DNA from 2 places in the Lactococcus cremoris subsp. cremoris KW2 genome. Region 1 is predicted to be linked to the other one. Evidence: predicted binding sites of a transcription regulator. Region 1 holds the regulator's gene; the other holds the start of a gene.
The links. Region 1 encodes Rex, which represses fermentation and respiration genes when NADH is low (regulators of the CRP and FNR family bind a similar motif). Its sites were predicted from a motif close to TTGTGAANTANTTCACAA; they were not measured.
Positions count from the first base shown of each region.

Region 2: a site for Rex is predicted at 3,616-3,633, ahead of pflB (formate C-acetyltransferase). Genes of this name have one in related genera too.

Region 1 is NC_022369.1:1,026,414-1,035,443, reverse strand. It holds gene KW2_RS05005 (dihydroorotase) at 20-1,291, opposite strand; gene pyrE (orotate phosphoribosyltransferase) at 1,443-2,072, opposite strand; gene KW2_RS12105 (hypothetical protein) at 2,262-2,402, shown strand; gene KW2_RS04995 (ABC-F family ATP-binding cassette domain-containing protein) at 2,565-4,472, opposite strand; gene KW2_RS04990 (Spx/MgsR family RNA polymerase-binding regulatory protein) at 4,645-5,037, opposite strand; gene KW2_RS04985 (redox-sensing transcriptional repressor Rex) at 5,260-5,910, shown strand; gene radC (RadC family protein) at 6,096-6,779, opposite strand; gene glmS (glutamine--fructose-6-phosphate transaminase (isomerizing)) at 6,898-8,715, opposite strand; gene KW2_RS04970 (phosphatase PAP2 family protein) at 8,897-9,030, opposite strand, start outside.
Region 2 is NC_022369.1:591,074-600,103, reverse strand. It holds gene KW2_RS03025 (multidrug efflux MFS transporter) at 1-310, opposite strand, end outside; gene coaE (dephospho-CoA kinase) at 313-972, opposite strand; gene pflB (formate C-acetyltransferase) at 1,101-3,464, opposite strand; gene KW2_RS03010 (magnesium transporter CorA family protein) at 3,725-4,642, opposite strand; gene KW2_RS03005 (class I adenylate-forming enzyme family protein) at 4,836-6,359, shown strand; gene KW2_RS03000 (TetR/AcrR family transcriptional regulator) at 6,549-7,118, shown strand; gene KW2_RS02995 (ABC transporter permease) at 7,130-8,203, shown strand; gene KW2_RS02990 (ABC transporter ATP-binding protein) at 8,205-8,876, shown strand; gene eno (surface-displayed alpha-enolase) at 8,981-9,030, opposite strand, start outside.

The DNA of each region.
Region 1 (9,030 bases):
AAAAAAGCGCTTAGCGCTTTTATTTTGCTTGATAAACTATATTTCCGTCACAAATTGTATATTTAACTTGTCCTTGAACTTTTTGATGGATAAACGGTGAGTTGGTCGCTTTGGAATCAAAAGTTTCACCAACTTGATAGGTATTTTCGGCATCAAATATCACAAGGTCAGCCGGACCAGCTTCTGCAAGGTAACCTGCATCAAAATCATATAATTTAGCTGGATTGAGGGTCATTTTTGTCAGTAACTCGAGCAAAGTCAAATGACCTTTGGCAACCAAATTCGTCAAACCAAGTTGCAATGAAGTTTCTAAGCCAATCATTCCTGATGGGGCTTTATCAATGCTGACATTTTTTTCTTCATGAGTATGAGGGGCATGGTCAGTCGCAATCACATCAATTGTCCCATCTTTTAAGCCCGCAATAATTTTACTGATATCTGCATCTCTACGCAATGGAGGATTGAGTTTCGCATTTGTCCCTTGCTCAAAAATCATCTGTTCTGTAATCGAAAAATGTTGTGGTGTCACTTCTGCTGTAATTTTCGCGCCCAAATTTTTAGCAAATCGAACCACTTCGACAGATTCTCCTGCAGACAGATGCTGTAAGTGCAAGCGTGCGCCTGTTTCATAAGCAATCATAGTATCACGCGCCATCATACTGTATTCTGAAACAGTCGGCGCTCCTGTGAAGCCACATTTATGAGCCACTTCTCCATCATTAACTCCAAGTGTCCCGATTAGATTTGGGTCTTCTTCATGAATCGAAAGCAAACTATCTGTTAGTTTGGCTTTCTGTAAGGCTTCCCGCAAGACTCCAGCGTCTGTCAACGGTATACCATCGTCAGAAAAACCAATTGCCCCTGCTTTGATAAGTTCAGCAAAATCTGTCAAGTTTTCCCCATCAAAATCTTGCGTAATTGATGCAACTGCTTTAATCTTAATTGCTTCTTTTTTGGCAATTGCTAAAGTCTCTGTCAGTACTTTTGGCGTAGATAAAATAGGTTTCGTATTGGCCATCATGACAACCGTTGTAAAACCACCTGCCGCTGCTGATTTTGCGCCACTATGAATCGTTTCTTTATGGGTCTGTCCTGGTTCACGAAAATGAACATGAACGTCAATTAATCCAGGTGCAATCACTAGACCTCTTGCGTCAATGATTTCAGCATTTTCTTCTGATAAGTTTGTGCCAATTTTAGCTATTTTATTCTCTTCAATTAAAATATCTAAAATTTCATCACGATTTGATTTAGGGTCAATCAGACGACCATTTTTGATTAATAAAGTCATTTTCACCTTTCAATTTTACTGACAAGTCCTGTTATTTGCCAATTCAATAATTTCTGTGAGTTAAATCAAACTGACAGCTTTGTACCTAAGTAATATTTATCAGCAAACAATCAACTTCCCTGACAAAGTTTTTTTAACTTCTATCAGTAAATTATGCTTGCCAAGTTTCTTGATTTTCTTTGAATTTTTTGAGTAACTCTAGTTCTTCTTTGGTGACATATCCTGTGTCTTTAGCAATTTCAATCAACTCAGAATAATTTGTCAGTGTCGCCAATCTGACATCGGCGTCAGCAAATTTTCTAGTCGCTTTTTCTAATTCATAAGTGAAAATGGCAACCACACCAAGGACATCAGCGCCTTCACGTTCTGCGGCCGCGACCGCTTCTAAGACAGAACCTCCAGTGGAAATCAAATCTTCAACTACAACCATTTTTTGCCCTTTAGCCACACGACCTTCAACTTGATTGCCAGCCCCGTGGTCTTTTGGTTTACTACGGATATAAGCAAATGGTAATTTGAGATAGTCAGCAATAATTGCTCCATGGGGAATACCGGCTGTCGCAGTTCCAGCAATCACTTCAACTTCTGGAAATTCCGTTTTAATCAATTCCGCAAAAGCTCCTTCAATTTGACTACGAACTTCTGGATAGGCTAATGTCACTCGATTATCAGTATAAATTGGTGATTTAATTCCTGAGGCCCAAGTAAAAGGTTGGCTTGGTGAAAGACTGACCGCCTTAATTTCTAATAAATCTGCAGCAATGGCTTTTGATATTGACATGATTTCTCCTTTATAGTTTACTGACAGAACCATCAGCAAAGCTGATTGTTCATTTAGCTACCGATTCAATAACTTCCTTTGGTCGTATTGAACTGACAGAACCATCAGCAAAGCTGATTGTTCATTTAGCTACCGATTCAATAACTTCCTTTGGTCGTATTGAACTGACAGAATACCATTCGAGCATGAATGACAAACGTCACAGTCGTGGTAGTTGTCAGCAATAAAAAACACTTGCCAAGAGACTTAGCAAGTGTAAAAAGTATCAAAACAAGTTCATTTTTACTGACAGAAAATCCTGTCAGTAAAAATAAAATTAGTTTTTCCTGATTTCAACCTTGCTAGCCTCTCTGGACTAGTTTAAAAGTTACATTGTTTATTAGTTTAACAAACTTAAGAGAGATTTGCAAGTCTTAGTTTTTTCAATGTTTATTTATTAGCCTAGAAAAAAAGAATAGAAACACTATTCTTTTCCTCAATACTCTATTATGCTTACAAACTTTCTAATTCTTCCATTGCTTCTAAAAGAGTCATCTCTGTCTCGTCTTTTTCATCATTAAGCAGGTCAATTTCGGCTTGTAATTCACCTAATTTCACAAAATCAGAAGTATTTTCTTGCATTTGAAGCATAAGTGTTTCAATTTTTATTTCTAACTCTGCTAGTTTTTCCTCACAAGAAGTAATTTCTCGCTCCACTTTTCGACGATTTTTTTGGGCTTCTTTCTGAGCCGTAAAATCTTGTTGAGCAAGACTTTCTACAAGTCCCCCATTGTCTGATTCATCACTTTGGGCTAACTGTTCTTCTTTTTTCTCAACATAATAGTCGTAATCGCCCAAAAATTCTGTACTTCCCTCTGGAGCGATTTCTAAAACTTTTGTCGCTACACGATTAATAAAGTAACGGTCATGGGAAACAAACAAGATTGTTCCAGGAAAATCAATTAAAGCATTTTCTAAAACTTCACGTGAGTCAATATCCAAATGGTTCGTAGGTTCATCTAAGACTAAGAAATTATCATGATTCATTGCTAATTTTGCAAGTAAAAGACGTGCTTTTTCCCCACCAGAGAGCATTCCCACTGTTTTCTTGACATCATCACCGCTAAAAAGAAAGGCACCTAACATGTTGCGAATTTCCACTTCATTAAGCAAGCGATGTTCATTCCACAATTCGTCCAAAACGGTATTTGAAGTCGTCAAGCGCCCTTGTTCTTGATCATAATATCCCAAGGTAACATTGGCACCCAATTTTGCTTGGCCAGCCAAAAAAGGGATTTGACCGACAATGGATTTGATTAAGGTCGTTTTACCCACACCGTTTGGCCCAACAATAGCCAAAGATTCCCCTTTGCGTTCATCAATATTGATTGGTCCAGATAGACGATTGTCTGAATAGCCTACCGTAGCCTCTGACACGGTCAGGACAACATTTCCTGAGGTTTTTTCCGGGGTGAAAGTAACATGAGCCGATTTGTCATCGCTCGTTGGCGCATCCAGTCGATCCATTTTTTCTAATTTTTTACGACGCGATTGTGCCATTTTGGTCGTTGAAGCACGCACTAGATTTTTGGCAACATAGTCTTCTAATTTTGCAATTTCTTTTTGTTGCTTTTCAAAGTTTTTAAGTTCTAATAGAAGTTTTTGCTCCCGTTGTTCGACATAACGTGAGTAATTACCAGAAAAACGAGTCAACTCGCCTCTTGATAACTCTAAAACTTCATTGACTACCTTATCCAAAAAGTAACGGTCATGGCTGACAATTAGTAAACTACCATCATAATTTTTAAGATAATTTTCAAGCCAAGCTAAAGTTTCAATATCCAAGTGGTTAGTTGGTTCGTCCAAAATCAACAGCTGTGGTTTTTCTAAAAGCATTTTCGCTAGGGCTAAACGCGTTTTTTGTCCACCTGATAAACTTGAAATTTCACGTTCCCACATTGACTCATCAAAACGAAAACCATTTAAAACTGACTTAATTTCAGACTCATAAGTAAAGCCGTTTTTCATGCGAAATTCTTCTGACAATGAATCATAGCGCTTCATTAAAAGCGTCAATTCATCAGCGCCAAGTTCTCCCATTTGCAGTTCCATTTGACGCAATTGCTTTTCCATTTGACGAAGCTGGTCAAAAACAGACAACATTTCGGCAAAAATTGTCCTTTGCGAATTTAAGCCAGTATCCTGAGCCAAATAATTCATGCTTAAGTCTTTTGTTTTTGAAATGGTTCCACGACTTGCTTCTTCAACCCCAGCAATAATTTTAAGCAAAGTTGATTTACCAGCACCGTTTCGTCCAACTAAAGCTATTCTTGAATGGTCTTGTAGGCTGAAACTAATGTTTTCAAATAAGACATCGCCACCAAAAGTTCGTGCGATTCCATTTCCTTGCAATAAAATCATTATTATTAATCCTCTTCGTTAAATCTTAAACCTTTTTATCCCTGATTTTTTTCTTATATTTCATAGAAAAAGCAGTCCTTCTATTATAGCATTTAAACGATATATTTTGTAGTTTTCTCAAATAGTGTCATAAAAAAACCTATCAAATTTGATAAGTTTTTTAAAAATATTATTAAATTAAGATTAATCTTTCTCTTAATTCTACTCTACGAACTTCAGGTGGTATAAATGCTCTAATCCCGTCCTCATTGAAACCAATCAATAATCTTTGCTCATCAAAAATTAATGGACGTTTTAGAAGACGAGGATTTTCTTGAATCAATCTATAAGCCTCCTCTAAGCCCAATTCATCAAAATTATGGTTTAAACCAGAGTAAGTTTTTCCTCGGGTAGCAATGACATCTTCCAAACCATTTTCTGTGAGGGACAAAATCTTGATTAAATCATCTTTCTCCATGATGTCTTTAGTTAAATTAATTTCTTCAAATTCAATATGCCGTTTTCTCAACCATTTTTTAGCTTTTCTACAAGACGAGCATGAACCACTAAGATAAATTTTAATCATATTTTCTCCCTATCTATTTTTCATAATTCTATTCTACCATGAAAGCGCCACAATTAAAAGAGTAAAATTAATTTTTTTTAAGAATTTTTATTTTTTACTCATTTTAGTCCTCTTCTTCATTCCTTTTGTTTGATAATTTCACAAATTTTTGATAAAATTATCACAAAGAAACTAATCATGATTAGTTTTAATAAATATGAATTACATTTTTGAGGTATAACAATGACTGACCATAAACCAAGCAAAAGCTTACCAAAAGCAACTGCAAAAAGGTTGCCACAATACTATCGACTTTTCAAAAGTCTAGTCGAAGAGAATGTGACACGCACAAATTCACAACTTATTTCTGAAAAAATTGGGGTAGATGCTGCCACAATTCGTCGTGATTTTTCTCTCTTTGGGGAATTAGGACGACGAGGCTACGGATATGAAACAAAAGTTCTTCGTGATTTCTTTGGAGAACTTCTTGGACAAGATCAAGAAACTCATATCGCATTGATTGGGGTCGGAAACCTTGGACGTGCGCTTCTTCATTATCAATTTCAAGACAGAAATAAAATGAGAATTACTCAGGCCTACGATATTTCTGGAAATCCACTAGTTGGGACTCAAACAGATGATGGCATTCCAATTTATAATATTTCTGATTTAGAAAAGAATGTTAAGAAATCAGACATAAAAACAGCCATTCTATCTGTTCGTAAGGAAAACGCTCAGGAAGTGGTTGATACTCTTGTCAAAGCAGGAATCAAAGGCTTTCTTAACTTTGCACCTATTCGCTTGAAAGTCCCTTCAGATGTTGTTGTCCAATCTATTGATTTAACTAAAGAATTGCAAACCTTGTTATTCTTCATGGGAGCTCAAGAAGAATAAAAGACAAGCAAAATTTTATCAAAACTATTAATGATACCTAGGCCTTCGTGTGCTTAGGTATTTTATTTTCAAGCCATCATCATTTTAATTTTTTCACAAATTTTAGTTTATTATTTAGTACTAATTCCAGCATATCTTCAATCGAGTTAATCATTAATTATATTTTGGAAGTTAAGACTAATCAACTAAAATAAGTTGCTATCTCTCTCTCGAAAACTATAATAATTCCCCGCTCCCACAATAATATGATCAATAAAATTAATTCCTATATTATCACAAGCATTTTTTAATTTTTTTGTAAAAATTTTATCTGCTTGACTGGGTTGTAAATTGCCCGAAGGGTGATTATGTGCGACTAATAAACCAACCGAGAGATTTTTTATTGCATGGTAAAGGATCTCTCGAGGACTAGCAGTTGCATGATTAACTGCTCCGATAAAAATAGTTTTCTTCTCAATAATCTGATTTTGTCCATCTAAATAGGTCGCAGTAAGATGTTCTTGCTCAAAATTTTGCATTTCAAAAGCAAGACTCATGCCATATTCTTTTGAACTTAAAACTTGGCCATAACGTTTTCTGGTTGTCGTTTGTATTCTTTTTCCAAGTTCAATCATTGCTCGTAATTCAATAGCTTTTGTTTGCCCAATACCCGAAATCTCCTTGAGTTCACTAATAGATGCTTTGCGAAAATTATCCAATGTCCCAAAATGTTGCAAAAGTTCTAAAGCTAAATTTAATGATGAGTATTTTTTCCGACCCGTCCGCAATAATATTGCAAGTAACTCAACATCAGACAAATACTCTTCACCTAAAAGTTCTAAACGCTCTCTTGGTTGCATTGGATAAGATTTCTCTTTTAATTCGTACATACTTACTTATACGAAAAAACAAATCGTTTGTCACTGACAAATTAAAAAAATATAAAAAAGTTCTGACAGAATCAGAACTTTTTTATATTTTATTACTGACCTTTCTGTCAGTAAATTTTTATTCTACTGTTACTGCTTTAGCCAAATTACGGGGTTTATCAACGTCAAGACCACGTTGCATTGAGGCATAGTAAGCAATCAATTGTGTTGGGATAACCATTGAAATTGCTGACAAATAAGGGTGAACTTGATTGATTACAATTGTATCATCTTCACGTGCCACTCCTTCTTCAACGATTGTAATTGCTGAGGCACCACGCGCCACAGTTTCCATCACATTACCACGAGTATGGGCTGCTACTTCTTCATTATTAGAAATCAAAGCAAGAACTGGAGTCCCTTTTTCAATCAATGAAATCGTTCCATGTTTTAATTCTCCAGCTGCAAATCCTTCACATTGGATATAAGAAATTTCTTTTAATTTAAGCGAAGCTTCCATTGCAACATAATAGTCTTGTTTACGACCAATATAAAAGGCGCTGCGCGTTGTTGGTAATAGTTCTGATACAATAGCCGCAATCTCATCTTTTTCAGATAAAGTAGACTCAATAGATTGAGCCACTAAAGAGAGTTCTTTAACCAAATCAAAGTCTTTAGCTTTTGCTTGACCCTCTGCTTCCCCAACTGCCTTGGCAAGAAAAGCCAAAGTTGCAATCTGACCAGTATAAGCTTTTGTTGAAGCTACCGCAATTTCAGGACCAGCTCCAATTAACATTGTGTAAGTCGCTTCGCGAGACAAGGTAGAGCCCGGAACATTTGTAACAGTTAAGCTAGGAAGTCCTAATTCATTTACTTTTACTAAAACTTGGCGACTATCTGCTGTTTCCCCAGATTGTGAAAGGAAGATAAAGAATGGTTTTTTGCTCAATAATGGCATATCATAGCCCCACTCTGATGCAAGACCAAGTTCAACAGGAGTATCCGTAAGTGCTTCAAGCATCATTTTCGCACCAAAACCAGCATGATAAGAGGTACCAGCAGCAATAATATAGATACGGTCTGCTTCTTGAATACCTTTGATAATGTCTTGATCAACTTTCATCGTGCCATCTCCATTGGTATAAGTCGCAATCAGTTTACGCATGACAGCTGGTTGTTCATCAATCTCTTTAAGCATATAGAATGGATAAGTTCCTTTTCCAATATCTGACAAATCAAGTTCAGCAGTATAAGAATCGCGTGAAATTATTTGACCTTCATAGTCCATCACTTCAACCTTATCTTTTGTCAAAACAACTAGCTCTTTATCATGAATTTCCATAAATTCTGATGTTTCACGAATCATTGCCATTGCGTCTGAACAAACCATATTATAACCATCGCCAAGTCCAATGAGGAGTGGAGATTTATTTTTTGCTACATAGATTAAATCTGCATCTTCTCTGTCCATGAGCGCGAAAGCATATGATCCTTGAATTAATTTCAAAGCTTTTTTGAACGCTTCAAGAGTTGTCAAATTTTCTTCTTCTACAAACTTAGCAATTAAGTGAACAGCAATTTCAGTATCAGTTTGTCCTTTAAAGCTGTCATTCATCAAAAATTCATTTTTAAGTTCTACAAAGTTTTCAATGACCCCATTATGAACCAAAACGAAACGACCAGAACTTGAAGTATGAGGATGAGCGTTGTCTTCTGTTGGTTTTCCATGAGTTGCCCAACGGGTATGTCCAATCCCACTTGTCCCCGAAACATCAATCCCAAGCTTAGCTCTTAAATCTGCAATACGTCCCACTGATTTAACTAATTTTGCAGCCGTTTTTTGACCATTTACAAAAATTCCTGCTGAATCGTATCCACGATATTCGAGTTTTTCAAGTCCTTGCATCAAAATATCAGTTGCATTTTTGCTACCTACAACACCAACAATCCCACACATAATAAAGCTCCACTTAACTCACCAATTAAATTGGTATAGTTAATTATTTTCTAATTTTTTATTTATAAATAGCATTATAATACACTTTTCGGTTCATGTCAAGGAAAAATAATCTAATTTTATCTAAGAAACGAAAATTGGTATAATCTGAATTGCAACAATAATAAAAGCCAATTAATAATTAATTGGCTTTTTTAGCTGCTTCTTGGTATTTAATAAATGTCGGATAAGTGAACAACAATAGACTCATTCCTTCTAGGAAACCACCAATTGTATCACTCGGATAATGGACCCCTACAAAAATTCTTGAAAACA
Region 2 (9,030 bases), 440 kb from region 1:
AAACATTGGGAACAAATGCGATTCCTCCCATGGTCAAAGTCATGACGATACTAGCTCTTACCATCATCACTTTACGACCATGTTCATCAGCTAAACGTCCCCAAATCGGGGCAACAAGACCAGAAGCTAATGCTGGCAAAGAAAAAGCTAACCCTGAGTAAAGTTCAACATTCCCACCACTTACGCCCAATCCTTGTATGTACAAAGGCAAAAAGGGCATCACTAATGAAAATGAAGAGCCTACAAAAAAGCAGCCAATCCATGTTATAAATAAATTCCTTTTCCAATTAACTGTTTTCGTGTGATTCACCCCTATTTCTCTTTGATTATCCTAGCCAATTCTTGCTGGATTTGTTTCTTTAGTGCATCAATGGTTCCAGAATTATCTAAAATTATATCTGCATATTTTTTCTTTTCTGACAATGACATTTGTGAAGAAATTCGTTTTTTAGCTTCTTCTTCTGTAAAGCTATTTCTTGCCATTAATCTTTCAATTTGTAAATTTTCAGGTATCGCAACTAACCAAATTTCATCAAAACCTTCATAATGATATTCTAATAATAATGGAATATCCATAAATATGATTTGATTTACTGACGAATTTTTTGGTTGCGCTTCTGTATCAAAGCTGTTACTGACAGACTTTTCACTGAGCTCTTTTATCAGCTGGTCACGTCTAGCATATAATTCTTTACGAATAATCTCGTCTTGTAAATTCGACAATTTTTGACGTTGATTTGGGTCAGAAAAAACTAAAGCACTCAATTTTGCTCGGTTTAATTTCCCATTTTTGTCAGTAAAATCTGAACCGAAAGTTTCCATTATTGCATTAAAAAGTTTCCCATCAGGTTCTTGCAGCTGACGGACAACTTTGTCAGCATCAATCACTTGATAACCTTCAGAAATCAAAAAATCAACCACCGTTGATTTCCCACTCGCAATTCCGCCTGTTAATCCGATTACCTTTATCATTCATCTATTTTAGCACAAATTTTATTTTTCTTAAACTAAAAATAATAGTTTTTAACTATTATAATTAATTTATAGAAAAAAAGTCTGTCAGTAGAACTGACAGACTTTATATTTTTTAATACTAAGAATTAAATATTTGAAGTGTGCATTACTTCTTCATCATCATTTGAAAGTACTTCATGGAAGACACGTTCAGTTAATTCTTGTTTTTGTTCAGGTGTGAGGTATTTAGTGTTAACACAGTATCCAGAGATACGAACGATAACATCTTCACCACGCATGATTTTATCGTAAACATCTTTAAGGTCCATAACGTTCAAGTTAACGTGTTGACCTGCAAATTCAGTACCGTTAATCAAAGCTCCTGGTGTGAAGTATCCATCAAGAATTTGAACCAAGTTATCTACTTGTTCATCACGAGTTTTACCAAGTGCACGAGGAGAAACTTGAGTAGTTAATGAAATACCGTCATTTGCATCTTTGAATTCCAATTTAGCTAATGAACGAAGATTTTGCAACCATCCACCTTTAGCTTTGTTAGATGGGTTAGCACCTGGTGAGAAGAATTCAAGTTTAGATTTGTTTACTGTACCATCTTCATTGAGGAATACTCCTTTATGAACTGGAGAGTTACCAGTTTGTTTAGAGTAAGCAACGTTAGATGTGATTGTCAAAAGTGAAACAGTAGCTTCAGCATTTTTGTAAAGTTTGTGTGAAGCTAATTTTTCATGATACATTTTCATGACAAGTTTAGCGATATCATCAGCACGGTCATCATCTTCACCATAACGTGGGAAGTCACCTTCTACTTCATAATCGTAGATGTAGCCATTTTCATCACGTAAAGTTTTAACTTTAGCATATTTAATTGCTGAAAGTGAATCAACTGTATTTGCAAAACCACAGATACCAAATCCCATGTTAGCACGAACTTTAGTAGGCAAGAAGGCCATTTGAACTGCTTCATAGTTATATTTGTCAGTCATGTAGTGAATGATATTCATTGCATCAACATAAGTATCAGTTAACCAGTTGAGTGATTTGTCGAAGTTTTCCATAACTGTATCATAGTCAAGAATTTCATCACGAACAGGTTCAATATCGAATACTTTATAATCTTTATGAACGTCATCGTAACCACCGTTCAAACCAGTCAACATTGCTTTCAAGACGTTTACACGCGCACCAAAGTATTGGAGATTATGACGTCCTTCTTCATTTTCTGGGTCAAGTGGTGAGACACAACAAGAGATACATGACATTTCGCCATATCCATCTTTAGCCATTGTTTCAACACCTTCATATTGGATAGATGAGTGTTTGTGACTCATAGACATTGAATAACGTTTGAATGAATATGGAAGTTTAGAGTCCCAAAGAACTGTCAAGTTTGGTTCTGGAGCATTTCCGATTGTATCAAGTGTGTTCAAGAAACGGTAGTCCATTTTAGTGACACGGTGGCGTCCGTCATTACCCATACCAGCCATAGATGTTGTGATGAATGTTGGGTCACCAGAATAAAGTTCATCATATGCAGCAGCACGAGCAAATTTCATTGTACGAAGTTTCAAAACGAAATCATCAACAAATTCTTGGATTTCTTGTTCAGTAAATGTTCCACGAGCAAGGTCACGTTCTGCAAAGATGTCAAGAACGATTGGCACACGTCCAAGTGAAGTTGCAGCACCATTGATAACACGACAAACTGCCATGTATGCAATATTAACCCATTGGATTGCTTCTTTTACGTTCATCGCTGGACGAGAAACGTCAAGACCATACAAAGCACCAAAGTTTACAACTTCTTGCAAAGCTTGGTATTGCATGTTAATTTCTTCTTTAAGACGAATGTTATCATCATTAATTTCAGTGATTGCATCCCATTCTTTTGCTTTTTCCTTCATAAGGTAGTCAGCTCCATAAAGAGCAAGACGTGCATATACCCCGATGATACGACCACGAGAGTATGCATCAGGCAAACCTGTTACAGTGTGAGCGTGACGTGCTTTACGAATTGCTGAAGTATAAGCACGGAAGATTCCATCATTTACAGAAGTCATTGTTTGTGACAAAACATCATGCAAACCTGGGTCAACTGAAAGACCGTGTTCTGTCAAAATCTTTTCAGCAACACGAAGTCCACCTCTTGGCATGAAGTTTAAGCGGAAAAGTTCGCTATTTTGCATCCCATAGATGAGTTCAAGTTCTTTATCATTAGCATCAATATATCCAGCAGGAATTTTATCAATAGAGGTTACGCGGTCAGTATCAAAGGGAAATCCTACTTCTTCGTAGTGATTTTTTGTATCTTCAATAATTTTCTTTACTTTAAGTGTACGTTCTGTTGGCCCAGCAAGAAAGCTTTCGTCACCATCATATGGTTTGTAGTTTTCTTGTACAAAGCGAGTAACGCTTGCTTTATCGCGCCAGTTGGTTCCTTTAAAACCATCCCAAGCTTGTTCAAAGATATTTTCCGTAACTTCGGTTTTCATTTTGAAATCTCCTTTGTTCTTTCTGTTTCAAATTACAACTTCATTATATCATACAGTTTGATAATAGCAAACAGAATTCAAGAGAAATTACAGATTCTTTACTAATACAGTTTCAATTATTTTAATATCTGTTATACTTTTTTAAAACGTTTTCATAATTAATTCACAAAATAACTTTGACAAACATTGCTAGCTTCATGATTTATTATCACTAATTAATTTTTTCACAAAGATGAAAAAAATGGAGAAATTTTCTCCATTCATAACATATCTTTTTTGTGTAGCCACCAAGTAACCCAAACACATAATAAAATTCCAAGCACCAAAATGAGCCAGACCATCCAATTAAAATTTTGACCAGGAATCGGAACATTCATTCCATAAAAGCCGACAATAACCGCCGGAATACCTAGAACAAATGTTGCTGAGGTCATAATTTTCATGACGATATTCAAATTATTAGAGACAATGTTTGAGAACAAATCTCGGAGATTTTCTAGTAACTTGAGCTGAATCTTGGTTTCTGTATAAGCTTGGTCTGTTTCGACAAAAATATCATAGATTTTTTCGGCAAAACCATCTTCATCATCTTCTCGTAAGTAATCAATAAAATTTTGAAGAACTTGCATATTATTGTGCAGCGCATCTTCAAAATAAATCAAACTTGCTTGAATGGCAATTAAGTCAACAATTTGGTCATTTTTTGTTGAATTTTTGATACCAACTTCAAGCCGGCGGCGCCTTGTTCTAAAGTCTCTCAAATAATCATGAAAAGTATGAGTCATTTGGTACATCACTTGAAAAATCAGTTGGTGTTTATAGCGTTTATAATCATATTCTCGTTCAAAAATGAGACCATTATCAATTTCATGGTTAAGGGCCAAAATAACCGATTCATTCTTAGTCCAAACCAAAGAATATGGAAAAGTAGCCACTTCTCCATAGTTGGACAAGGCGGGATATTGCAAAAGAATCAGATTGTTGTCATTATCATCTGTTTCAAAACGGGCATTTTCATAGTCATCTAAAATTCCAGATAGATAGTCAAAAGGAAAATCATAGTGTTCTGAGATATTCCCAATTTCTTCACGTGTTGGATTGAGGACATAAGTGAAATTCTTCATCTCAGAAGTTGAGATCAATTTTTTTTCATTGGATAGTTCATAATTTTTTATCATATCAGCCTATCTATCCCTTCTTTTCCTAATAAAAAAGGATTTAAATCCTCTTCTTCTCCTTCTAATTGTAGCAGATTTTCCTATTTTTTTCTCATTATTTTATTTCAAAGCCTTAACGAAAAGTTTTTTGAAGGAAGTTGGTCTAAATAATACTTTGTGATATAATAAACTTATTAACTTGAGGAGACTATTTTTGAAATTCAAACATGAACCCCTAAACCTGTATCTAAACTTTAAAAAATCAGCGGAACAATTTCCTGATAGCCCAATTATTTTTGACCAAACTGTTGGTGCCTTCCCTGAATTAGCTCTGGAAACAACTTACCAAAAGACCCATCAAGCAATTGTTGATAAGGCAAGTCTTTTATCGGAACTAGGAATCAAAAAATCTGACAAAGTCATTATTTTTAAATCAAGTGCTTTTGATACCTATCTTCTTGCCGTAGCTGTTTCTTATCTTGGTGCAGTTCCAGCGATGATTTCTTACCACCTCCCTGCTGAAACAATGGATATTTTGGCTGGTCGTTTAGATGACCCTTGGCTCATTTATGACCAAGTGACTGACCAGACTGTGACAGAGATGAAAAATCTTAAGAATTCTAAAAAACTTTCTGTCAGCAAATTTGCTTCGCAAAAACCAAGTCATCTTGTTGATAGTCAGCAACTGGATAATGACGAGATTGCTTATCTCACTCATACTTCTGGAACAACTGGTGTTCCGAAATTGATTGCCCACTCTGCCAATTCTATGGGCTGGCGTTGGGTGCTTCAAAGAACGGTCATGGATTGGATGCCTGATAAAGAAGAAATTTTGGCTTTCCACATTTCGCCCGTTCATTCTCGTTTCAATATTGGCGTTTCATCTGCCATGACCTTTGGTTTTGGCCTAATGCCACTTAATGATTTATCAAGAATTAATCTTGTCAATCTATTTTCTAAACATCAGCCTTATGCTTTTGAAACTCACCCTAATGACTTTGTTCGCTTGGCGAATCTTGCGAAGCAGGAACCTGAAATTTTTTCTTCGATTCGCTATCTTCATTCAACTTTTGATGCGATTAATAAAGAAACAATGCATACTTTCTTATCAGCCTCTAAACACGACAATCCAGTGTTTTTACAAATCTATGGTCAGTCAGAATGCGGTCCAATGATTTGGAAAAAGCACCGTTTATCAACCCTAGCAGATACTGATGCTCGTGAAATGGGAATTGGTATGCCTGGTCTTTCTAAGGCACGTATTGCTGACGAAAATGGAAATGAATGCCCTGTAGGCATTCCTGGAAGAATTCATTTCCTTTCTAAAGGACGTGCTTTGACTTACTACAAAGAAGAGGATCGTTTCAACAAAGAAGTCTATGGCGACTGGTGGGATACTGGCGATTGGGGCCTAATGAATGAAGAAGGAAATCTTTTTCTCCATGACCGTCAAGTCGATTTAATTGATAAAATTGAATCAAATTTAGCAATTGAAGACATCCTTTTAGATCAACATGATTTTTTAGATGAAGTTGTGATTATTCGCGATAAATCTGGAAAACCACAACCTATCTTGGCCTTGGCTGACAATGCTGAAATGGATTGGTCAGCTTGGTGGGCTTCAATTGTTGACTTACCATTTTTAAATGAACCTATTCTCATGGCTTATGATGAAATTCCACGTACTGCAACAATGAAAGTTCAAAGATTAGCTCTTGAAAGAGACTTAGCCAAATAAATTATCCTAAATATTTTGCTGATTAATATCTGTCAGTAAATTAATTTATCAAAAAACTTAAAAGTAAAACTACTGACAGGTCTGTCAGTAGTTTTTTTCAATATAAATTCAAATTATTGAAGTTAAGAATTTTATTTGTTAGAATTAAATAAATGACACAGTGTCATAAATTGAATGATTGGAGAAAAAATGCCAAAATCAACCTATTTTAGTCTTTCTGACGAAAAACGAAAACGTGTTTATGATGCCTGTTTACTAGAATTTCAAACGCACTCTTTCCATGAAGCTAAAATCATGCACATCGTAAAAGCACTTGATATCCCAAGAGGAAGTTTTTATCAATACTTTGAAGATTTGAAGGATTCATATTATTATATCTTGTCACAGGAAACTGTCGAGATTCATGATTTATTTTTTAATTTACTAAAAGAATATCCTCTAGAAGTTTCTCTTAATAAATACAAGTATCTTCTTCTTGAAAATTTAGTAAATTCGCCCCAATATAATCTTTATAAATATCGATTTTTAGATTGGACTTATGAATTAGAAAGAGATTGGAAGCCTAAAGGCGAGGTAACTGTTCCCACTCGTGAACTTGATAATCCTATTTCCCAAGTATTAAAATCAGTCATTCACAATCTAGTTTATCGCATGTTTAGTGAAAATTGGGATGAACAAAAGTTTATTGAAACTTACGATAAAGAAATCAAATTGCTCACAGAGGGCTTGCTTAATTATGTTACTGAAAGCAAAAAATAGAAAGGAATTTTATGTTTTTAGCACTTAGAGAAATTCGTTATAATAAGGCTCGCTACACTTTAATCGGAGCCATTATTTTTTTAATCGCTTATGTAGTTTTTATACTGTCTGGCCTTTCCGTTGGACTTGCCAATCAATTTAAACAGTCGGTTATTGATTGGAATGCCGAGAAAATAATTCTATCAACCAGTTCAAACAATATTATTTCTGCTTCGCAAATTTCTTCTAGTGATTTAGAAAAAATTAAGGTGGAAAATGGCTCAGAATTATCATTGTTTTCCACTTCAATGCGTAAGACAAATAGTGAACGAAGCAATATCACAGTGATGGCTTTACCAAGCGATTCAAATATCATGCCAAAAGTCCTTGATGGGAAAAAATTTGCTGACAATAGTTTAGATATTATTATCTCGAAAAAATTGGCTAATCAAGGATATAAGATTGGTCAAGAAGTTTCCATTGGTAATAACAATATTAAGCTAAAAATTGTCGGTATTTCTAAAGCATCTTCTTATTCTGCAAGCCCAACCGTTTACACCTCTTTCTCTGCTCTCAATCAAATAAAATATGGCAAGAATAGTAAGACTCCTTTTTCTGTGAACGCTCTAGTTGTCAAATCAGGAAAAATTGATATCAATTCAGCAATTTCAAATCAATATAAAGTAATTTCTATTCCTGAATTAATAAACGACATTCCTGGATACTCTGCGCAAAATATGACGCTAAGCGCTATGATTTATTTCTTATTCCTCATCGTTCTACTAATCATCGGAGTATTTATGTATGTGATTACCTTACAAAAAGTACCAATTTTTGGAATCATGAAAGCACAAGGGATTTCAAATACTACAATCATGAACTCCTTACTTGGTCAAACTTTCATTCTTAGCTTATTGGGTGTTTTAGTTGCCTTTGTTGCGAGCTATGGTACCAGCTTTATCCTACCCGAAGCGATGCCTTTTGAAGTTAGCATAACAAACTGGTTACTTTACTCTCTCATTCTCATCATCGTATCAATTATTGGGTCACTTTTTTCAATCATTACAATTCGCAAGATTGACCCAACAAAAGCAATTGGAGGTTAAAATGAAAGCAATACTTAAAATGGATAATATTACAAAATCCTTTGGGAGTGGTCATAATAAGATTCAAGCTCTAAAAGGAATCAACTTAGAAGTGAACCAAGGAGAATTTGTTTCAATTATTGGTCCTTCTGGTTCTGGGAAAAGCACTTTCCTTACAATAGCAGGAGGATTACAGAGTCCTACTTCTGGGAATATAACGATTAATGGGTTAGATTTTACACCACTTTCAGAGAAAAAACGTTCTAAACTCAGATTTAAAGAAATAGGATTTATCTTACAAAGTTCAAACTTAATTCCATATTTGACGCTTGAGGAACAATTTCTTTTAATTGATAAAATTAATCATGAAAAGTTAGCTTCTAAAAAAGGGCTTGAACTTCTCGACTCACTTGATATTTTGGATTTAAAAAATAAGTATCCTAGTGACCTTTCTGGCGGTGAACGACAAAGAGCGGCCATTGCCCGTGCATTATTTAATGAACCAAATCTAATATTAGCTGATGAACCGACAGCAAGTTTGGATACTGAACACGCTTATCAAGTTGTTGAATTATTAAGACAAGAAGCTCATCTAAAGAATAAAGCGACAATTATGGTAACCCATGACCAAAGAATGATTAAAAATAGTGACAGCGTCTATCAGATTGAAGATGGACTCTTATCAAAAATATAAAAAACTACTAGTAAACTAGTAGTTTTTTTATTAATTATTTTCATAAAAATAGCTCCTCTCTAACTAAAGAGAAGAGCTATTGTTAAATCATTCATTGATAAACCTTATTTTTTAAGGTTGTAGAATGCTTTAAGACCTTTGTATTGAGCAACTT